2 regions of the Thiogranum longum genome follow, and region 1 is predicted to be linked to the other one. Evidence: predicted binding sites of a transcription regulator. Region 1 holds the regulator's gene; the other holds the start of a gene.
The links. The regulator FNR, encoded in region 1, switches genes on or off when oxygen is low (the NO sensors DNR and NnrR bind a similar motif). The targets are predictions, from matches to a motif close to TTGATNTANATCAA.
Positions count from the first base shown of each region.

Region 2: the regulator FNR is predicted to act here: its motif matches at 6,811-6,824, upstream of DFR30_RS10280 (DUF6455 family protein).

Region 1 is NZ_SMFX01000001.1:2,902,600-2,911,654, reverse strand. It holds gene ccoO (cytochrome-c oxidase, cbb3-type subunit II) at 1-569, opposite strand, end outside; gene ccoN (cytochrome-c oxidase, cbb3-type subunit I) at 585-2,000, opposite strand; gene DFR30_RS14155 (OmpW/AlkL family protein) at 2,072-2,716, opposite strand; gene fnr (fumarate/nitrate reduction transcriptional regulator Fnr) at 2,831-3,598, opposite strand; gene hisB (imidazoleglycerol-phosphate dehydratase HisB) at 3,747-4,340, shown strand; gene hisH (imidazole glycerol phosphate synthase subunit HisH) at 4,383-5,027, shown strand; gene hisA (1-(5-phosphoribosyl)-5-[(5-phosphoribosylamino)methylideneamino]imidazole-4-carboxamide isomerase) at 5,066-5,794, shown strand; gene hisF (imidazole glycerol phosphate synthase subunit HisF) at 5,860-6,639, shown strand; gene hisI (phosphoribosyl-AMP cyclohydrolase) at 6,698-7,090, shown strand; gene DFR30_RS14120 (phosphoribosyl-ATP diphosphatase) at 7,092-7,415, shown strand; gene tatA (twin-arginine translocase TatA/TatE family subunit) at 7,452-7,679, shown strand; gene tatB (Sec-independent protein translocase protein TatB) at 7,697-8,050, shown strand; gene tatC (twin-arginine translocase subunit TatC) at 8,034-8,867, shown strand; gene DFR30_RS14100 (thioredoxin domain-containing protein) at 8,917-9,055, shown strand, end outside.
Region 2 is NZ_SMFX01000001.1:2,075,462-2,084,516, forward strand. It holds gene secD (protein translocase subunit SecD) at 1-980, opposite strand, end outside; gene yajC (preprotein translocase subunit YajC) at 1,012-1,338, opposite strand; gene tgt (tRNA guanosine(34) transglycosylase Tgt) at 1,432-2,547, opposite strand; gene queA (tRNA preQ1(34) S-adenosylmethionine ribosyltransferase-isomerase QueA) at 2,570-3,604, opposite strand; tRNA gene DFR30_RS10270 (tRNA-Leu) at 3,671-3,757, shown strand; gene glgP (alpha-glucan family phosphorylase) at 3,782-6,340, shown strand; gene DFR30_RS10280 (DUF6455 family protein) at 6,375-6,740, opposite strand; gene malQ (4-alpha-glucanotransferase) at 6,846-8,312, opposite strand; gene DFR30_RS10290 (glycoside hydrolase family 57 protein) at 8,333-9,055, opposite strand, start outside.

The DNA of each region.
Region 1 (9,055 bases):
TCGGTTTTGCCCTTGAGTGTTTCCGGGGCCTGTTCGATTTCCGCATCACTGTAGGTATCGCAACCATTGCAGGTGGCGCTGATGAGCATATTCATGACGCGCATTTTCTTTTTGATCAGCTTGCCATCCAGTTCGGTTTCCCCCAGCCAGGGGAAGCTCGGCATGTTGGATTCCGGAACGACATCGCGTGGATTTGTCAGGTGTACACGGTGCCAGTCATCACTGTAACGACCGCCAACACGTGCCAGATCCGGGCCTGTGCGTTTGGATCCCCACTGGAATGGATGGTCGTATACGAACTCACCCGCCACCGAGTAGTGACCATAGCGTTCTGTCTCGGCGCGGAACGGCCGGATCATCTGTGAATGGCAGAGGTAACAGCCTTCACGTACATAGATGTCACGCCCTTCCAGTTGCAGTGCCGTGTAGGGTTTTAACCCTTCGACAGGCTCCGTTGTGCTCTTCACAAAAAACAGCGGAACAATTTCGACCAGCCCGCCGACACTGATGACCAGCAGGATCAGTACCGCCATCAGACCGATATTTTTTTCGACGACTTCATGACTCATGATAATTCTCCTCGTTCACGCCGTCTGTGGGACCGGGGCATCGGCAGGTTCGGCACCGGAAGTGGTCCTGATAACGTTGTAGGCCATCACCAACATGCCGCTGAAGAACAGCGCACCACCCAGGAAGCGGACGAAGTAGTAGGGGTACATGGCTTCCAGTGACTCGACAAAGCTGTAGGTCAGCGTGCCGTCATCATTGACAGCCCGCCACATAAGGCCCTGCATAATGCCGGAGATCCACATGGAGACGATGTACAGCACGACGCCGATGGTTGACATCCAGAAGTGCCAGTCGATGAGCTTGATAGAGTACATCTGCTCACGCCCGAACAGTTTTGGAATCAGGAAGTAGACCGAGCCGATCGACACCATGGCAACCCAGCCCAGCGCACCGGAATGCACGTGGCCGATAGTCCAGTCGGTGTAGTGAGACAGTGCATTGATAGTCTTGATCGACATCATCGGGCCTTCGAAGGTAGACATTCCGTAGAAGGACAGCGACACGATCAGGAACTTGAGGATCGGATCATCACGAAGTTTATGCCAGGCGCCCGACAGCGTCATAATGCCGTTGATCATGCCACCCCATGAAGGGGCGAGCAGAATCAGCGAGAACACCATGCCCAATGATTGTGCCCATACCGGCAATGCCGTGTAGTGCAGATGATGCGGGCCGGCCCACATATACGTTGAGATCAGGGCCCAGAAGTGTACCACCGACAGGCGATAGGAATACACAGGGCGCCCCGCCTGTTTGGGGACGAAGTAGTACATCATGCCGAGGAATCCGGCCGTCAGGAAGAAACCCACAGCATTATGTCCATACCACCACTGCACCATGGCGTCGATGGCACCCGGGTAGACCGAATAGGATTTGGTCAGGCTTACCGGTATCTCGGCACTGTTGACCAGGTGCAGAACTGCGACGGTCAGGATAAATGCACCATAGAACCAGTTCGCCACATAGATATGCTTGACGCGGCGTTTCATGATGGTACCGAAAAATACGATGGCGTATGACACCCAGACCACAGTGATGAGAATATCAATGGGCCATTCCAGTTCTGCGTATTCCTTGCTGGTGGTGATACCCAGTGGCAGGGTGATAGCAGCCAGAACAATCACCAGCGTCCACCCCCAGAAGGTGAATGCTGCCAGCTTGTCAGAGAACAGCCGCGTCTGGCAGGTGCGCTGCACGACATAATATGAAGTCGCAAACAGCGCCGATCCACCGAAAGCAAAAATGACGGCATTGGTATGCAGTGGGCGCAGGCGGCTGAAGGTTAACCAGGGCAGATCCCAGCTTAACTCCGGCCATACCAGCTCGGCGGCGATAAAGACGCCGACCAGCATGCCGACGATGCCCCATACGATAGTCATCACGGTAAACTGGCGCACAACCTTGTAGTTGTATGTGGTCTGTGAGTCCATGGCGTTTCCTGTTATGAGAGAAAGATTGGACAAAAGCAGGCGTGACGGTTTTCGCCACGCCTGCTGTTACTTCAGAACTTCTTGCCGACACCCAGCATGAAGACCCAGGGATCGATATCAACATCTGCCTTGCCGGCGGCAGACGAATCCGCGGTGGTACCAATCCTGGCATACCACACCTGGGCGCTGATGAGGGTGCCGTTACCGATGTCGTAATCCAGACCGGCCTCAGCAGCAAGGCCGAAGCTGTCATCGAGATCAAGCTGCGTACCACTCAGTGCGCCATTGGTGTTTTCATCCCAGAAATAAGTGTAGTTGATGCCTGCGCCGACGTAAGGGTGCAGGTTGGAACCGGAGTTGAAGTGATACTGCAGCGTGACAGTGGGAGGTAATGCCTTGGTGTCGGCAACCTTGCCTGTACCCGCCAGAGCACCCTTGTCACCCTTGATATCGACGGTAAATGGCCAGACACCAAGCAGACCTACACCAAGGTTATCAGTGAACATGTAAGTGAAAGAGACGCCGAGCGTATCGGAATCCTCGACACTGACAGTGGTGCCGGGGAGTCCGGAAAAATCATCGGCATCATCATTCGGCGCCAGGTGCGCCCAGCCGACCCGGGCGACAAAATCACCGGTTTCATAGGCCATGAGTGGCATGGAAGCAAAACTGCTGACCAGTACTGTACCGATCATGGCGTTCTTCAAGGTACCCATCGTTGTACTCCTCTGTAGACATGCGGGGTTGAGGTGTACTTTGCGTGAGTGCCGGGTGAGCGGCATTGATTCAGATCAAAACAGCATTAACTTCGTGGCTGTGGCGGGAGAGGATCAGGTGCGGGAGACAGGGTTGTCAGCGTCGCAGTTGGCAGATGAGAACTGGCACAGACGATCACGATCCAGAAGTTCGATATGCCTGCGCTCGACTTTCAGCAGGCCTTCGTTCTGGAAGCGGGTAAACAATCGGCTGACAGTCTCCAGCGCCAGTCCAAGGTAGTTTCCAATGTCGCCGCGTGACATGGTCAGGTTGAACTGGGTGGAGGAAAAGCCGCGTCGCCTGTAGCGATTGGACAGGCTGATGAGAAAGGCAGCAAGCCTTTCTTCAGCGGAGCGCTGGCCCAGTGCCAGCATGCTTTGCTCGTCATCATGAATTTCCTGACTCATGACGCGTAACATCTGGCGTTGCAGGTCGGGTAGCTGAGTGCTCAGTGCTTCGAGTTGATCAAAGGGGATTTCACAGACGCTGGTGGTTTCCAGGGCCCTGGCTGTCAGTGGGTGATTGTTGTGGGCAATGGCGTCCAGTCCAACCAGTTCGCCGGGTAGTTGAAAACCCATTACCTGCTCCTGGCCATCCTCGGATGTTGCGAAGGTTTTCAGTGAGCCGGAACGTACGGCGTACAGCGCGCGAAAGCGATCACCGACTTTAAACAGGTGGTCCCCACGCGCCAGCGGCCGCTTGCGGTCGATAATGGCATCCAGCTGCTCCATATCGTTTTTATCAATACCCACAGGGAGGCAGATTTCATTCAGGCTGCATTCCTGGCAGGCAACCGTAATCTCTTTCAGGGAGACGACTTTTTCCTGTTTTCGAGTGGGCATGGCACGACCTGCTGGATGGTTTGTACGCATTATGTGCAAAACGACACACTGTCGGCAACTATATTATATGAGTAAAGAATGGTTCTCTAACTGTGCGATTTCAGATAGGATTCAGGTCAATCCGATCAACTGTAACGAAATCCTGACCATGACGGCGAGAACAGCGCAGATTCAGCGCGATACCCTGGAAACACAGATTGGTGTAAAGCTCGATCTGGACGGCTCCGGCAATTCTGAATTTGATACGGGTGTGCCCTTTCTGGAGCACATGCTGGACCAGATCTCCCGCCACGGCCTGCTGGATATAGCCATACAGGCAAAAGGGGATTTGCACATCGATGCCCACCACACTGTGGAAGATATCGGAATTGCACTGGGACAGGCCTTTAATGAGGCCCTGGGTGATAAAAAAGGGATTCGTCGTTACGGGCACGCGTACGTACCGTTGGACGAGGCCCTGTCGCGCGTGGTCATTGATTTTTCCGGTAGACCGGGGCTGGACTATCACGTCAATTTTGCGCGCGGCCGTATCGGTGATTTTGACGTGGATCTTTTTCATGAGTTTTTTCAAGGCTTTGTGAATCATGCCAAGGCAACAGTTCACATTGATTGCCTGCGTGGCGACAATGCACACCACATCGCCGAGACGGTCTTCAAGGCATTCGGGCGCGCCGTACGCATGGCGGCCGAGGCAGACCCGCGTATGGCGGGTATAATGCCTTCCACCAAAGGGAGCCTGTAGCCGGGAAAATCCCGCCGCACTGCCGGCAAGCATCTGTCCGCCATGTCCAGCATCGCTATCATTGACTATGAAATGGGTAACCTGCACTCCATTGCCAAGGCAGTGGAGCATGTCGCGGGAGAGACCAGGGTGCTCGTCACCTCCGTGCCAGAGAAGATTCTGGCAGCTGACCGGGTCATTTTCCCCGGTGTTGGAGGAATCGGGCACTGCATGGAATCTTTGCTGAGGCGCGGACTTGACCCGGTGATCCGTGAGGTGGCGGCCTCCGGGAAGCCGTTGCTGGGGATTTGCCTGGGTATGCAGGCCATGCTGGAACGCAGCGAAGAAAATGGCGGCATAGATTGCCTGGGTCTGATCAAGGGCGAAGTGCGACGTTTCAGCGACTCGCTCAATGACAACGGCGTAAAGCTCAAGGTGCCACACATGGGCTGGAACCAGGTGCACCAGCAGACGCATCCGCTGTGGCAGGATATTGACCAGGACAGCCGCTTCTATTTTGTCCACAGCTACTATGCCATACCTGCCGAGTCCGCTGACTGCGCAGGCGTTGCGGATTATGGTGGTGAATTTTGCTGTACGCTGGCCCGTGAAAACCTGTTTGCGGTACAGTTCCACCCGGAGAAGAGTCAGCATGCCGGGTTGACGCTGCTACGAAATTTCAGCCGCTGGGATGGGCGGGATAGTTAGATTTGTATGATGTTTATCAATGATATGAGGGTGGGAACATGTTGCTGATTCCGGCAATCGACCTCAAGGATGGCAAGTGCGTACGTCTGCGTCAGGGTCGAATGGAAGATGAAACAATTTTTGCGGACGATCCGCTGGACATGGCGAAGCGCTGGGTTGATGCCGGTGCGAAGCGTTTGCACCTGGTTGATTTGAACGGTGCATTTGCCGGTCAGCCAGTCAATGCCGATGTGGTGCATCGCATTGCCGAGGCATTTCCCGAGGTGCCAATTCAGGTTGGCGGCGGCATTCGCGACGAGGACACGGTGCAATTATACCTGGACGCCGGTGTGCAATACGTCATTATCGGCACCAAGGCCGTCAGTGCGCCACACTTTATTAATGATCTGTGCCTGGAGTTCCCCGGGCATATTATCGTCGGCCTCGATGCAAAGAATGGCAAGGTAGCCATCGACGGCTGGTCGAAACTTTCCAACCATGATGTCATCGACATGGCGCAACATTTCGAACGTGACGGCGTGGAAGCCATTGTGTATACCGATATCAGTCGTGACGGCATGATGCAGGGGGTTAATGTCGAGGCGACAGCGAAACTGGCGTCAGAAATCAGTATCCCGGTTATCGCTTCGGGTGGCATCAGTAACCTCGATGACATCAAGGCGATTCAGGCTGTCGCAGATGAAGGCATTATGGGTACGATTATTGGTCGGGCGCTGTATGAAGGTACGGTTGACCTGGCTGAAGCGCAGAAGCTGGTCGACGGGTAGTGCAGGGTTATGCTGAATAAAGGTGTTACTTCCTGCGCCGCTGTGACGCAGTCCGGGCACTGATTGTGGCACTGGCAAAACGCATTATTCCCTGCCTGGACGTGGACAACGGCCGTGTCGTCAAGGGCGTGCAGTTTGTTGATATCCGTGATGCCGGTGACCCGGTAGAGATCGCCCGACGCTACGATCAGGAAGGTGCAGATGAAATTACCTTCCTGGATATCACCGCCAGCCACGAACAACGCGATACTATGGTGCACGTGGTCGAGAAGGTGGCTGGCGAAGTTTTTATACCGCTGACCGTTGGCGGTGGCATTCGTGAGACAGCAGACATTCGCCGCATGCTCAATGCAGGCGCTGACAAGATAGCCATTAACACGGCTGCTGTATTCAACCCTGACTTTGTGCGCCAGGCCGCTGACCAGTTTGGTTCGCAGTGTATTGTGGTGGCGATCGATGCCAAGCGGGTGGAGGATGATGCGCAGACCGGTGAGCCGCGTTGGGAGATTTTTACCCACGGTGGCCGCAAGCCGACCGGCATCAACGCGGTTGAGTGGGCGTCGCGTATGGTCAGCTATGGCGCAGGAGAAATTTTGCTGACCAGTATGGATCGTGACGGCACCAGAAACGGTTTTGACCTCGCCCTTACCCATGCTGTCAGTGACGCCGTCGACGTGCCTGTCATTGCTTCCGGTGGCGTGGGGAACCTGGACCATCTTGCCGAAGGTGTATTGCAGGGGCACGCCGACGCTGTATTGGCAGCAAGCATCTTTCACTTCGGGGAATACACTATTACCGAGGCCAAGCAGTATATGGTCCGGCGTGGTATCGAGATGCGCCTCTAGCGCAAACAGGGAAGGATCCGGGCGCTGCTGCGTCAAGTTCATACAGGTAGAATATCGCATGTCCGAACAATGGCTGGATGCAATCGCGTGGACCGAGGACGGGCTGGTGCCGGTCATCGCCCAGGATGCTGCGGATGGCAAGGTGCTGATGTTTGCGTGGATGAATGCCGAGGCGCTACGCCTGACGGCAGAAACCGGGCATGCCGTGTATTGGTCACGCTCGCGCAAGAAACTCTGGCACAAGGGCGAGGAATCCGGCCACCAGCAGGTGGTAAAGGAAATTCGCCTGGACTGCGATAATGATGTGATCAACCTGCAAATCGAACAAAAGGGTGGAATTGCCTGTCATACCGGGCGACGCAGCTGTTTTTACCAGCGCCTAGAGAATGGACAATGGAAAGCGGTTGATCCGGTATTGAAAGATCCCTCGGATATCTACGGGAAATCCTGATATGTCAGATGAAATTCTTCGCCAACTGGCCGATATCCTGGAGAAGCGTAAACAGGCGGCGCCGGATTCTTCCTATGTGGCAAGCCTTTACAGCAAGGGTCTTGACAGTATCCTGAAAAAAATCGGTGAAGAAGCCACCGAGACCGTCATTGCGGCAAAAGACGGTAACGCCGACCAGTTGGTTTATGAAATGGCGGATTTGTGGTTTCATAGCCTAGTATTGCTGGCGCACCAGGGGCTTGGTCCCGATCAGGTGCTGAAAGAGCTGGAGCGCCGCTTTGGTCTGTCGGGTCTGGATGAGAAGGCAGCAAGAAAACAGAAATAGGCCAGTCCCGGCCTGATTGGGTTCCAGGAGAACATTATGGGTATCAGTATTTGGCAACTGTTGATCATTCTCGCGATTGTGCTGGTGTTGTTTGGCGCCAAGCGACTGCGCAACGTAGGTGGTGACCTGGGTGGCGCCATCAAGGGCTTCCGCAAGGCCATGAAGGAAGACGATGAGCCGGCCGGTGGCGAAAAGCTTGAAGATCAGAAGGCAGATCGTGTGATTGACGGCGAAGTGACTTCCAAGAAACAGGAAAAAGCCTGATTCAGTCTTGACTGCGTATGTTCGATATTGGCTTCTGGGAACTTGCAGTAATCGGCGTGGTGGCGCTTCTGGTCGTTGGGCCGGAGCGCTTGCCGGGGCTGGCGCGTACCACCGGACACTGGGTCGGGCGGGCACGGCGTTTTGTGTCTGGTGTAAAAGCGGATATTGATCGCGAAATAGCCGCGGATGAACTGAAGAAGGCACTGGCTAAACAGGCCAATAGTGAAGCACTGTACGAAATCATAGAAGAAACCAAACAAACCATTCTGGAAACGAAAGATCAACTGGAAGCGCAGGGTGAAGATGATGTGCCTCCAGAACCTGAGATACCTGCTGCGGTAACGCACAAGTCGAATGACACAAACGGATAACCCCCCGCCACCCGAGGAAGAGACTGAGCTGCCCTTTGTGGCTCACCTTATAGAACTGCGCGATCGTTTGTTGCGCGTTGTGCTGGTCGTGGTCGTCATTTTTCTCGGACTCATGCCCTTTGCCAACTGGCTGTTCACGCAACTGGCCGGGCCGTTGACGGCGCACCTGCCGGAAAACAGTTCACTGATTGCGATAGAAGTCGCCTCTCCCTTCTTTACGCCCTTCAAGCTGGCCATGGTTGTCGCATTATTTGCCGCAATGCCCTATATCCTCTACCAGGGCTGGTCCTTTATCGCCCCGGGCCTGTACCAGCATGAAAAGCAGCGTGTGATGCCGTTGATGGTATCGAGTACGTTGCTGTTCTACCTGGGTGCGGCATTTGCGTACTTTGTTGTGTTTCCCCTGGTGTTCGGGTTTCTGACCAAGGCGGCACCTGAAGGTGTGGAGGTGATGACAGATATCAGTCGTTACCTGGATTTTGTCCTGACCCTGTTTTTTGCCTTCGGACTGGCCTTTGAAGTGCCGGTCGCAACCGTTTTACTGGTGTGGAGTGGCGTGGTGACACCAAAAACACTTCGCGAAAAACGGCCCTATATTATTGTTGCAGCCTTCATTCTCGGGATGCTGTTGACGCCACCGGATATCATTTCACAAACATTACTGGCTGTTCCCATGTGGTTATTGTTCGAGGTGGGCGTATTCATGTCAGAACGATTCAAGCCAGGGCCGGAGCGTTCACACGAAGAGTACGAGCCGCCAATGGATGATGAGGAAGTTGAAAAGGAAATGGATCGTTTCGAGAACGACGAAAAATAATACAGTCAACCAACGCCTGAACTTACGTTTGCCTGCAAGGATGGCGCTCATGAAAAAATTGTTTTTGTGTCTCTTGCTGGTTATTTTTTCCGGATCTTTGATGGCTGCTGCCGGGCCTCATTTTGACAACCGTCTCAAGGATCATCCCTCCCCCTATCTTGCCATGCACGGAGAAGACCCGGTTCACT
Region 2 (9,055 bases), 830 kb from region 1:
ATGATCTGGTCACCCGTCACAATGATACGATTCTTCAGCAGGTGATACCGCCCGTCACGATCCTTGTATAACTTCGAACCGGCCGGTACCTTGCCGTTTATGGCGTCTTCCACATCGTGCTCGGTATCAACTGCCCGGTATTCCAGGGTTGCCGTAGCGCCGATAATACGCTTTGCCGCAACGGTATCCTGGACACCCGGCAACTGGACAACCACACGCCGGTCACCCTGCTGCTGAATAACCGGTTCTGCGACACCCAGTTCATTCACGCGATTTCGCAAGGTAGTGATATTCTGCTGCAAGGCCAGCTTGCGTATTTCCCTTACCTCGCTTTCACTGACCCGGATCTCAAGCGCAAAAGCCTTGCCATCATTGACATCCTTCAATTCGAGATCACTGAACTCGCCATGGATCAACTCGCGCCCTTTCTCGCGGTCTTCCGCAGAACGGAATTTGACCTGCAACACTTCAGCCTGCGGACGAATGCTGAGATAACGAATTTTATCCTTGCGCAGCAGTGTACGCAGGTCAGAACTGTAACGTTCCAGTGCCTTCTGCAAGGCAGCATCCATGTCAACTTCCATCAGGAAGTGCACGCCACCACGTAAATCCAGGCCAAGGTACATGGGTTGCGCATTGATCGCCTGCAGCCAGGCCGGTGTGGACGGTGCAAGGTTCAGTGCCACAGCATAATCCGGTCCCAGCACGTCCTTGATCTGGTCAGCAGCCGCCAGTTGTTCTTCTGTGTTGCCAAACCGGACCAGCAAACGTCGCTTGTCGAATTCAATCGACTTGACCGGAATTTTTTTCTCTGACAAACGGGCCTCGATCTGCCCCTTGACGGTATCGCTGAGTTCACCGCGCATGGCAGACACCTGTACCGCAGGGTCCGCCTCGTAAAGATTTGGCAAGGCATACAGGAAGCCAAAGATCATCACGACGACAATCAGAATATATTTCCAGGCCGGGTATTGATTCATGTCGGGAACAAACCTTGTTTTAGGGTTGGTATCAGGAAGCCTTGGCCGTGCCCTTGGGCATCAGACTGGCGATAGCCTGGCGTTGCACCTTGACCTCGACATTATCTGCGATCTTCAGGGTAACGAAATTATCATCCGCCTGGGTGATACGCCCAAGCAAGCCGCCGTTGGTGACGACTTCATCACCCTTGGCTAGCGCCTGAACCATGGCCTTGTGCTCTTTGGCGCGTTTGGTCTGGGGACGAATCAACAGAAAGTAGAACACGACGAAAATCAGCAGCAGGGGCAAAAACTGCATAATCGGATCGGCCTGCTGTGCCGGGGCGGCGGCCAGTGCATCGCTGATGAAAAAGCTCATAGGTGTATTCCTGTATTCTGTTGATAAGTCGTCGGTTCAGGACCGCCGGTTCTGCAGGCCTCTCCTGCGAATCCGGCAAATTCAAGCGCGCTATTATGGCACAGGCGGCGCGGATTGGCCTCTTTTCGCATAAAAATCCGTCACAAACGCCTCCAGACGCCCTGATTGGATCGCCTCACGCAGACCCGCCATCAGGCGCTGATAGTAGCGCAGGTTGTGCACGGTGTTGAGGTGGGCGCCCAGAATCTCGTTGCATCTGTCCAGGTGGTAAAGATAGGCCCGACTGTAATGCTGGCAAGTGTAACAGTCGCACTCCGGGTCCAATGGGCCGGTATCTTCACGAAATCTTGCATTACGCAGCCGCAACGTTCCCTGTGTGGTGAACAGATGGCCATTGCGCGCATTGCGGGTCGGCATCACACAATCGAACATATCGATCCCGCGACGTACTGCCTCGACGATGTCTTCCGGTGTGCCAACACCCATCAGGTAACGGGGCGCATCACCGGGCAGGGCCGGATCGAGTGTATCGAGCACCAGGATGCGCTCCTCGTGCGGCTCCCCCACTGACAGACCACCGATGGCATAGCCGTCAAAGCCAATATCCTTCAACCCCTTCAGCGACTCCAGGCGCAAGTCCGGGTACATCCCGCCCTGCACAATACCGAACAGCGCTGCAGGAGAATCTCCGTGCGCCTCGCGGCTGCGTTGCGCCCAGCGCAACGACAGCTGCATGGAATCACGCACCTGTTCGGTGCTGGCCGGGTAGGGTGTGCATTCGTCGAAAATCATCACAATGTCGGCACCGAGCGCGCACTGGACGGCCATGGACTGTTCCGGCCCGAGAAACACCTTGTCACCGTTAACCGGTGAACGGAACTCGACACCCTGCTCCGTGATTTTGCGTAATTCATCCAGGCTGAATACCTGGAATCCCCCCGAGTCTGTCAGGATGGGGCCCTGCCAGTTCATGAAATCGTGCAGGTCGCCGTGGGCGCGGATGATATCGGTACCCGGCCGCAACATAAGATGGAAGGTATTGCCGAGCAGGATCTGCGCACCGCTCTCGGCAACCTGCTCAGGCCGCATGCCCTTGACAGTGCCATAGGTACCCACCGGCATGAAGGCCGGTGTCTCGACCACTCCGCGTTCAAAGGCAAGTCGCCCGCGCCGCGCACGGCCATCTTTATTGATCAGTTCGTATTGCATGAGCTTCCGATTGCCGTAAAAGTCATTCTACCGCGCTGTGCTGCAGGAACATGGCGTCACCATAGCTGAAAAACCGGTAATTCTGCTCGACTGCATGGCGATATGCCGCCATCACCGGCTCAAAACCGGCAAAGGCGCACACCAGCATCAACAACGTCGATTCCGGCAGATGAAAATTGGTCAGCATCGCATCGACAGCGGTAAACCGGTAGCCGGGCGTGATGAACAGGCGAGTATCTCCACTGAACGGTTTGAGCACACCCGCCTGCACCGCGCTCTCCAGGCTGCGTACCACGGTGGTGCCAACGGCGATGACCCGACCGCCACGGGCGCGTGTCTGTTCGACCGCCTGGCACACGGCAGCATCCACTGTCACCTGTTCGGCGTGCATGATGTGTTGTTCCGGATTTTCTACGCGGACGGGCTGAAACGTACCCGCACCCACGTGTAATGTCACATAGGCCGTGCGAATGTTGCGCGCCGCCAGTGCATCCAGCAGTTCCCGGTCAAAGTGCAGGCCAGCGGTGGGCGCGGCAACCGCGCCGGGATGACGAGCAAAAAGCGTCTGGTAATCATCCCGATCCACCCGCTCATCGGCACGCTCAATATAGGGCGGCAGGGGAACATGCCCCCAGCGCTCAAGCAGTTCCAGTAATGGCACGTCGCCCTCGAAATACAGGCTGAACAATTCACCCTCACGACCGGTCACCTCGACATCCAGCTTACCGTCCGCCAGCTGCAGCCGGGAGCCGGCCTTCGGCGACTTGCTGCAACGAACGTGTGCCAGCGCCCGCCGTTCATCCAGTACACGCTCGATCAACACCTCGACTTTGCCGCCGCTGGCCTTTTGCCCGTACAAACGGGCGGGAATAACCCGGGTATTGTTGAATACCAGTAAATCATCAGCACCGACCAGCCCGGGGAAATCCGCCATGGTGTGGTCATTGATGCTCCCATCGGGTGCAAGGTCCAGTAACCGGCTGCTGTGACGCGGCCGTGCCGGGTGACTGGCAATACGCTCAGGCGGCAGATTATAGTGGAAGTCCCGGGTTTTCATGGCGCGGCATGTTACCACAGCGCTTGCTTGCGGCAGGCGCAGGAATCCTTATACTGGCGCGCCTGTGCCGGGGTGGCGGAACTGGTAGACGCGCCGGATTCAAAATCCGGTTCCTTCACGGGAGTGTGGGTTCGATTCCCACCCTCGGCACCATTATCAAATTTACCTGGAGACAGCATGTCCGGAACCCGTTTTGCCCTTGAAGTCCAGCCCGAGCTTCCGGAAAACCTGGCGCGCCTTCGCGAGCTGGCCAATGACCTGTTATACAGTTGGGACCGGGGGGTGCGCTCCCTGTTTTTCCGGCTCGACCCGGCACTCTGGGAGAGTTGCGGGCATAACCCGAAAGTTTTCCTGCGCCGTGTCTCGCAGCAACGCATCAACGAAGCCGCCGAAGACCGCATCTACGTCGAAGCCTATAACCGCGTATTGTCGACCTATGACACCTATCTCAATGAACATCAGCGCAAGAGCATCGATGAATACCTGAATCCCAAAAACGACCTGGTTGCCTACTTCTGCGCCGAGTTTGGCCTGCACGAAAGCCTGCCTATCTACTCCGGTGGCCTGGGTATTCTTGCCGGTGATCACTGCAAGGCCGCCAGTGACCTGGGCATTCCGTTTGTGGCCGTCGGCTTGCTTTATCGTCAGGGCTACTTCATCCAGACTATCGATGAACACGGCAACCAGATTGCACATTACAAGACAACTGAATTCGACCAACTCCCGTTGACACCCGCCTGTAACGAAAACGGTGAGGAATTGCACGTTGTTGTGGATTTCCCGGGTCGCCCGGTGCAACTGAAGATCTGGCAGGCGCGTGCCGGGCATATCAAACTGTACCTGCTGGACAGTGACCTGCCGAAAAACAGTGAAGCTGATCGCGCCATTACCTACCAGCTCTACGGTGGAGACATCAACACCCGCATCCAGCAGGAAATCGTGCTGGGTATCGGTGGTGTGCGCGCCCTGCGTGCGCTGGGACTGGAACCGTCAGCGTGGCACATCAATGAAGGTCACGCGGCATTCCAGGTGCTGGAGCGATGCCGTGAGCTGGTGGCTTCCGGGCTCGATTTTTCCAGCGCCATAGAACAGGTTGCAGGCGCCACAGTATTTACAACACACACCCCGGTTCCTGCCGGCCATGACATTTTCGATCACAGCCTGATTTCCAGCTATTTCAGTGATTATATCGAACAGCTCGGCCTGTCCATGGAAGATTTTCTGCAACTCGGCACCAGTCCGTCGAACCAGGGTGGTTTCAACCAGACTGTGCTGGCACTGCACGGCTCGCGCTTCCATAACGGTGTGAGTAAAATTCACGGTGAGGTTGCTTCACAAATGGAGGGCTATGTCTGGCCCCAGATACCCTACCGCGAAAACCCGATGCGTCATGTCACCAACGGGGTACATGTACAGACCTTCCTCGCCCACGAGTGGAGTAACCTGTATGACATGCGTTTTGGCATGGAATGGCGAAATGAATTGCTTAACGAGGAATACTGGGATCGCATTGATGAAATCCCGGATCACAGTTTCTGGAGCCTGCGTCAGTCGCTCAAATCGGAACTCCTCAACCAGGTACGCCGGCGCGTGGTATTGCAATGTCGCCGCAACCGCTGCGGTGAAGCACACATCGATCGCATCACCAAACTGCTCAGCCCGCACGAATCCGATATTCTGACCATCGGTTTTGCGCGTCGTTTCGCCACCTACAAACGCGCCACCTTGTTGTTCTCCGATCCGGAACGACTGGCACGTCTGCTCAATGACCCCAGGCGCCCGGTCATGCTGGTTTTTGCCGGCAAGGCGCACCCCAGTGACCTGCCCGGCCAGCAATTAATCCAGGTGATTCATGAATTTTCCCGGCGGCCGGAGTTTGTCGGCAAGATCCTGTTGCTGGAAGGCTATGATCTGTCACTGGCGCGCCGTCTGGTGTCGGGTGTCGATGTCTGGCTGAACACACCGGAATACCCGATGGAAGCCAGCGGCACGTCCGGCCAGAAAGCCGGCCTCAACGGCGTGATCAACCTGAGCGTACTGGATGGCTGGTGGGGCGAAGGCTATAACGGCGAAAACGGCTGGGCGATCACTTCGCATGACGAACACTACGATGCCGCTTTCCGTAACCAGGAAGAAGCCAACGAGTTGCTGGATATCCTCGAACACCAGGTCATCCCGCTGTACTACGACCGTAACGGCCACGGTTTCTCGGAAGGCTGGGTGCGTATGTCCAAGAACTCCATGAAATCCGCCCTTCCGCAGTTCAACTCACAGCGTATGGTAATGGATTACATCAAGGGGTTTTACAGTCCTGCCACCAGACAGGGGCGCGCGCTGGCAAAGAACCGTTCGCGTGGCGCAAGGGAACTGGCGGCCTGGAAGGACAGGATTAGTCAGCTTTGGTCGTCGGTATCGCTACGACGTATTGATCATTCACCGCGTGCCGTGAAGGCCGGCGAGCGTTTCCGTATCGAGGTTGCCGCCCAACTGGGGAAACTTACACCCGACGACGTACGACTCGAATGTCTTATTGGCAAGGAAGACGAACACCATGAATTTGTCGCAACAGAATATTTTGGTTTCACGGCTGAAGGGCAAATGGATAGCGGAGAAACACGCTTCATACTCGATCTTGAACCACCGCTGCCAGGCCTGCAGCACTTCCAGATCCGGATCTATCCGTGCCATCCGTTACTGAGCCACCGTTTTGAAACCGGCCGCATGATCTGGCTATAGCCTGTTAGCTGGTCAAACAGGCACCACCGGCCATTCAGGGTGCCGGGGCGAGTTTGTCCCGGACTTTCCTGAGTGCCTCGTCATTTTCACAAAAATCGGACTCGTCACCCATACCTTCGTTCAACAACCTGTCACAGTCTTCTGTACTGGAACATTCGGAACAGCGTTTTATCTGGTCGCGAATGCTCAGGACAGATTGCGCATGCAAATAGGCGTCCTGATCAATGTGATGGATACCCAGCATCCTGGCCAGACGCAGTTTTGACAGCTGCCTGGCGATAGCCTGCCGGTAACGCTGGCCGACTTGCAGATTACGGGTAATGGCCAGCGCCAGAAGCGCGACAAAGGCTACTGATAATACTGTAAAAAGACCTGCGATGATGAGGCTAAACAGATTCATGAATTCCGCCAATAACAGCTTTACTTGATTGTATATGTCGGCATGAAAACAGAATTCTTCGCGTCTTTATATGACCTTTATCAAGAAACCCGCCGAGAATTACTATCAGGCCCGCCCGTACAGGTGCACCCAATCCCTTAACCGTTCACCGTATTCAGGCAAAAGCTGCTCCCATTCAAATCTCCACTGCCAGTTACCATCGGCAATACCCGGCACATTCATACGGTGCGAAGCATCGAGTGCAAGTACATCCTGCATGGGCAACACGGACAGTCGCGCTACCGAGGCAAGCGCAGTGCGTACCAGTGGCCAGGGCATGTTGTCACTCCCGAGGTCGAGATAGTGGCGCACAAAACCACGTTGTTCTTCCGGCAGCTCTTCATACCAGCCTAACGTCGTGTTGTTATCATGTGTGCCGGTATACACAACCGAAAGAGGCTCGTGGTTATGTGGCAGGTAGGGGTTATCCGATGAGCCATCAAAAGCAAATTGCAGGATCTTCATGCCCGGCAAACCAAACTGTCTGCGTAGCGCGGTAACTTCCGGCGTAATGACCCCCAGGTCTTCGGCAACCAGGGGTAGCTTACCAAATGCCTGCCTGAGTGCTTCAAAAAAATCTGCGCCCGGTCCGGCCACCCAGCGTCCGTCAATGGCTGTATCAGAAGCGGCATTGATCTCCCAGTAGGCCTCGAAACCGCGAAAGTGATCGATGCGCATCAGGTCGAACAATTCAAGCTGGGTACGAATGCGCTCCAGCCACCAGCGATACCCGTCATCAGCCAGCGCCTGCCAGTTATAATGCGGGTTCCCCCAGCGCTGGCCGGTCTCGGAAAAATAATCTGGCGGCACCCCGGCAACCACCTTCAGTCCACCCTGCTCATCCAGGACAAACCATTGCCGGTTGGCCCACACGTCGGCACTGTCGTAAGCTACGAAAATAGGGATATCACCAAACAACAATACACCGTGATCATTGGCATAGTGGCGTAAATCCATCCACTGCCGGAAAAACAGGAACTGCTCAAACTGTACCTGTTCTATAGCGCTGGCAAGTCGCCTGCGCGCTTCTTCCATTGCGCCTGGATCGCGGTCTCGCAGGGGCTTTGGCCAGTCGAACCAGGCACAGCCGTTGAAATCATCACGCAGTGCCTGATAGAGTGAAAAGTCATCAAGCCAGTTGGCATGCTGTTCAATAAAAGCATCCAGCTCTGTCCTTATTTCGTTATCGGCATGGCGCATAAAGCCGTTATACGCTGCCGTCAGACGCGTCTTTCTTTGAACGCTAATATCCTGCTCTGGGTCGAGGCCAGCATCATCGAGCCAGCCAGCCTCGACCAGGCGCTGAAGGCTGATCAGCCGGGTATTCCCGGCGTGCACTGAAAAGCACTGGTAGGGGGATAAATCACTGTGGGTTGGGCCGAGCGGCAACATTTGCCACAGGCCAATCTGGCAATCTGCCAGAAAATCGATAAAACGGTACGCCTCTATACCGAGCTCACCATTGCCGACACTGCCGGGTAACGAAGTCGGGTGCAGCAGTATGCCGGCACGCCGACGATCAAAAGGATCCATACTCACCGCCTCCCTGCGGTTCAGTCACGCGCCTGACCCTGACGCATGACGCCACCCAGAGTAGGCTGACCTGTACCACGTGCAAAGGCGTGCGCGAGATACTCCGGCGCCTCCTGCCCGATCAACTGGTACAGGTTGGAAAGATGCAAGCGAAACAGGCTTTCAAAATCACTGACCGAGTCAGCGGGGTTGTAGTCACCGAACCACCAGAACCAGTCAGAACCCTCGCAAATCGCCAGTTGAAGCTCAGCGGCAACAACCTGCTCGCTGTCGAGATTTCCGGAGGCGCAGGCTTTGTCGAAGGCGAGCTTGGCATCTCCCAGCATGTCCCAGCCACGATTCTTGTCAGGGTCACCGATCCAGGTGGAAAAGGTACCATACACCCAGGAACCACTCACCATTTCTGACAGTGAACCGATTTCTATATCATCATCGAGACATTCAGCAAAAGTCGAAAGACTGAGTGTGGGATGCGTCGCCAGCGCCTTGTACAACCCCCGTAAAAAGTAGTACCCGTTTTCCGGAAAGTGTTCCCAGGCGTTTTCACCATCGAGAATAATCGGTAACGCCAGCTTGCGCCCGGCATTGGCTTTGGCTATTTCTTCAAGGTGATGAACAAAATTGGCAACAGCGTCATCCGCGTGCCAGGTGGAATACTCGAAACCGATCTTGTCGGAAAGATTATCGTCACGAAAGAAGCATGCCAGCTTGCCTGTACCGACCCGGTAGCCCTTGAGCACGGC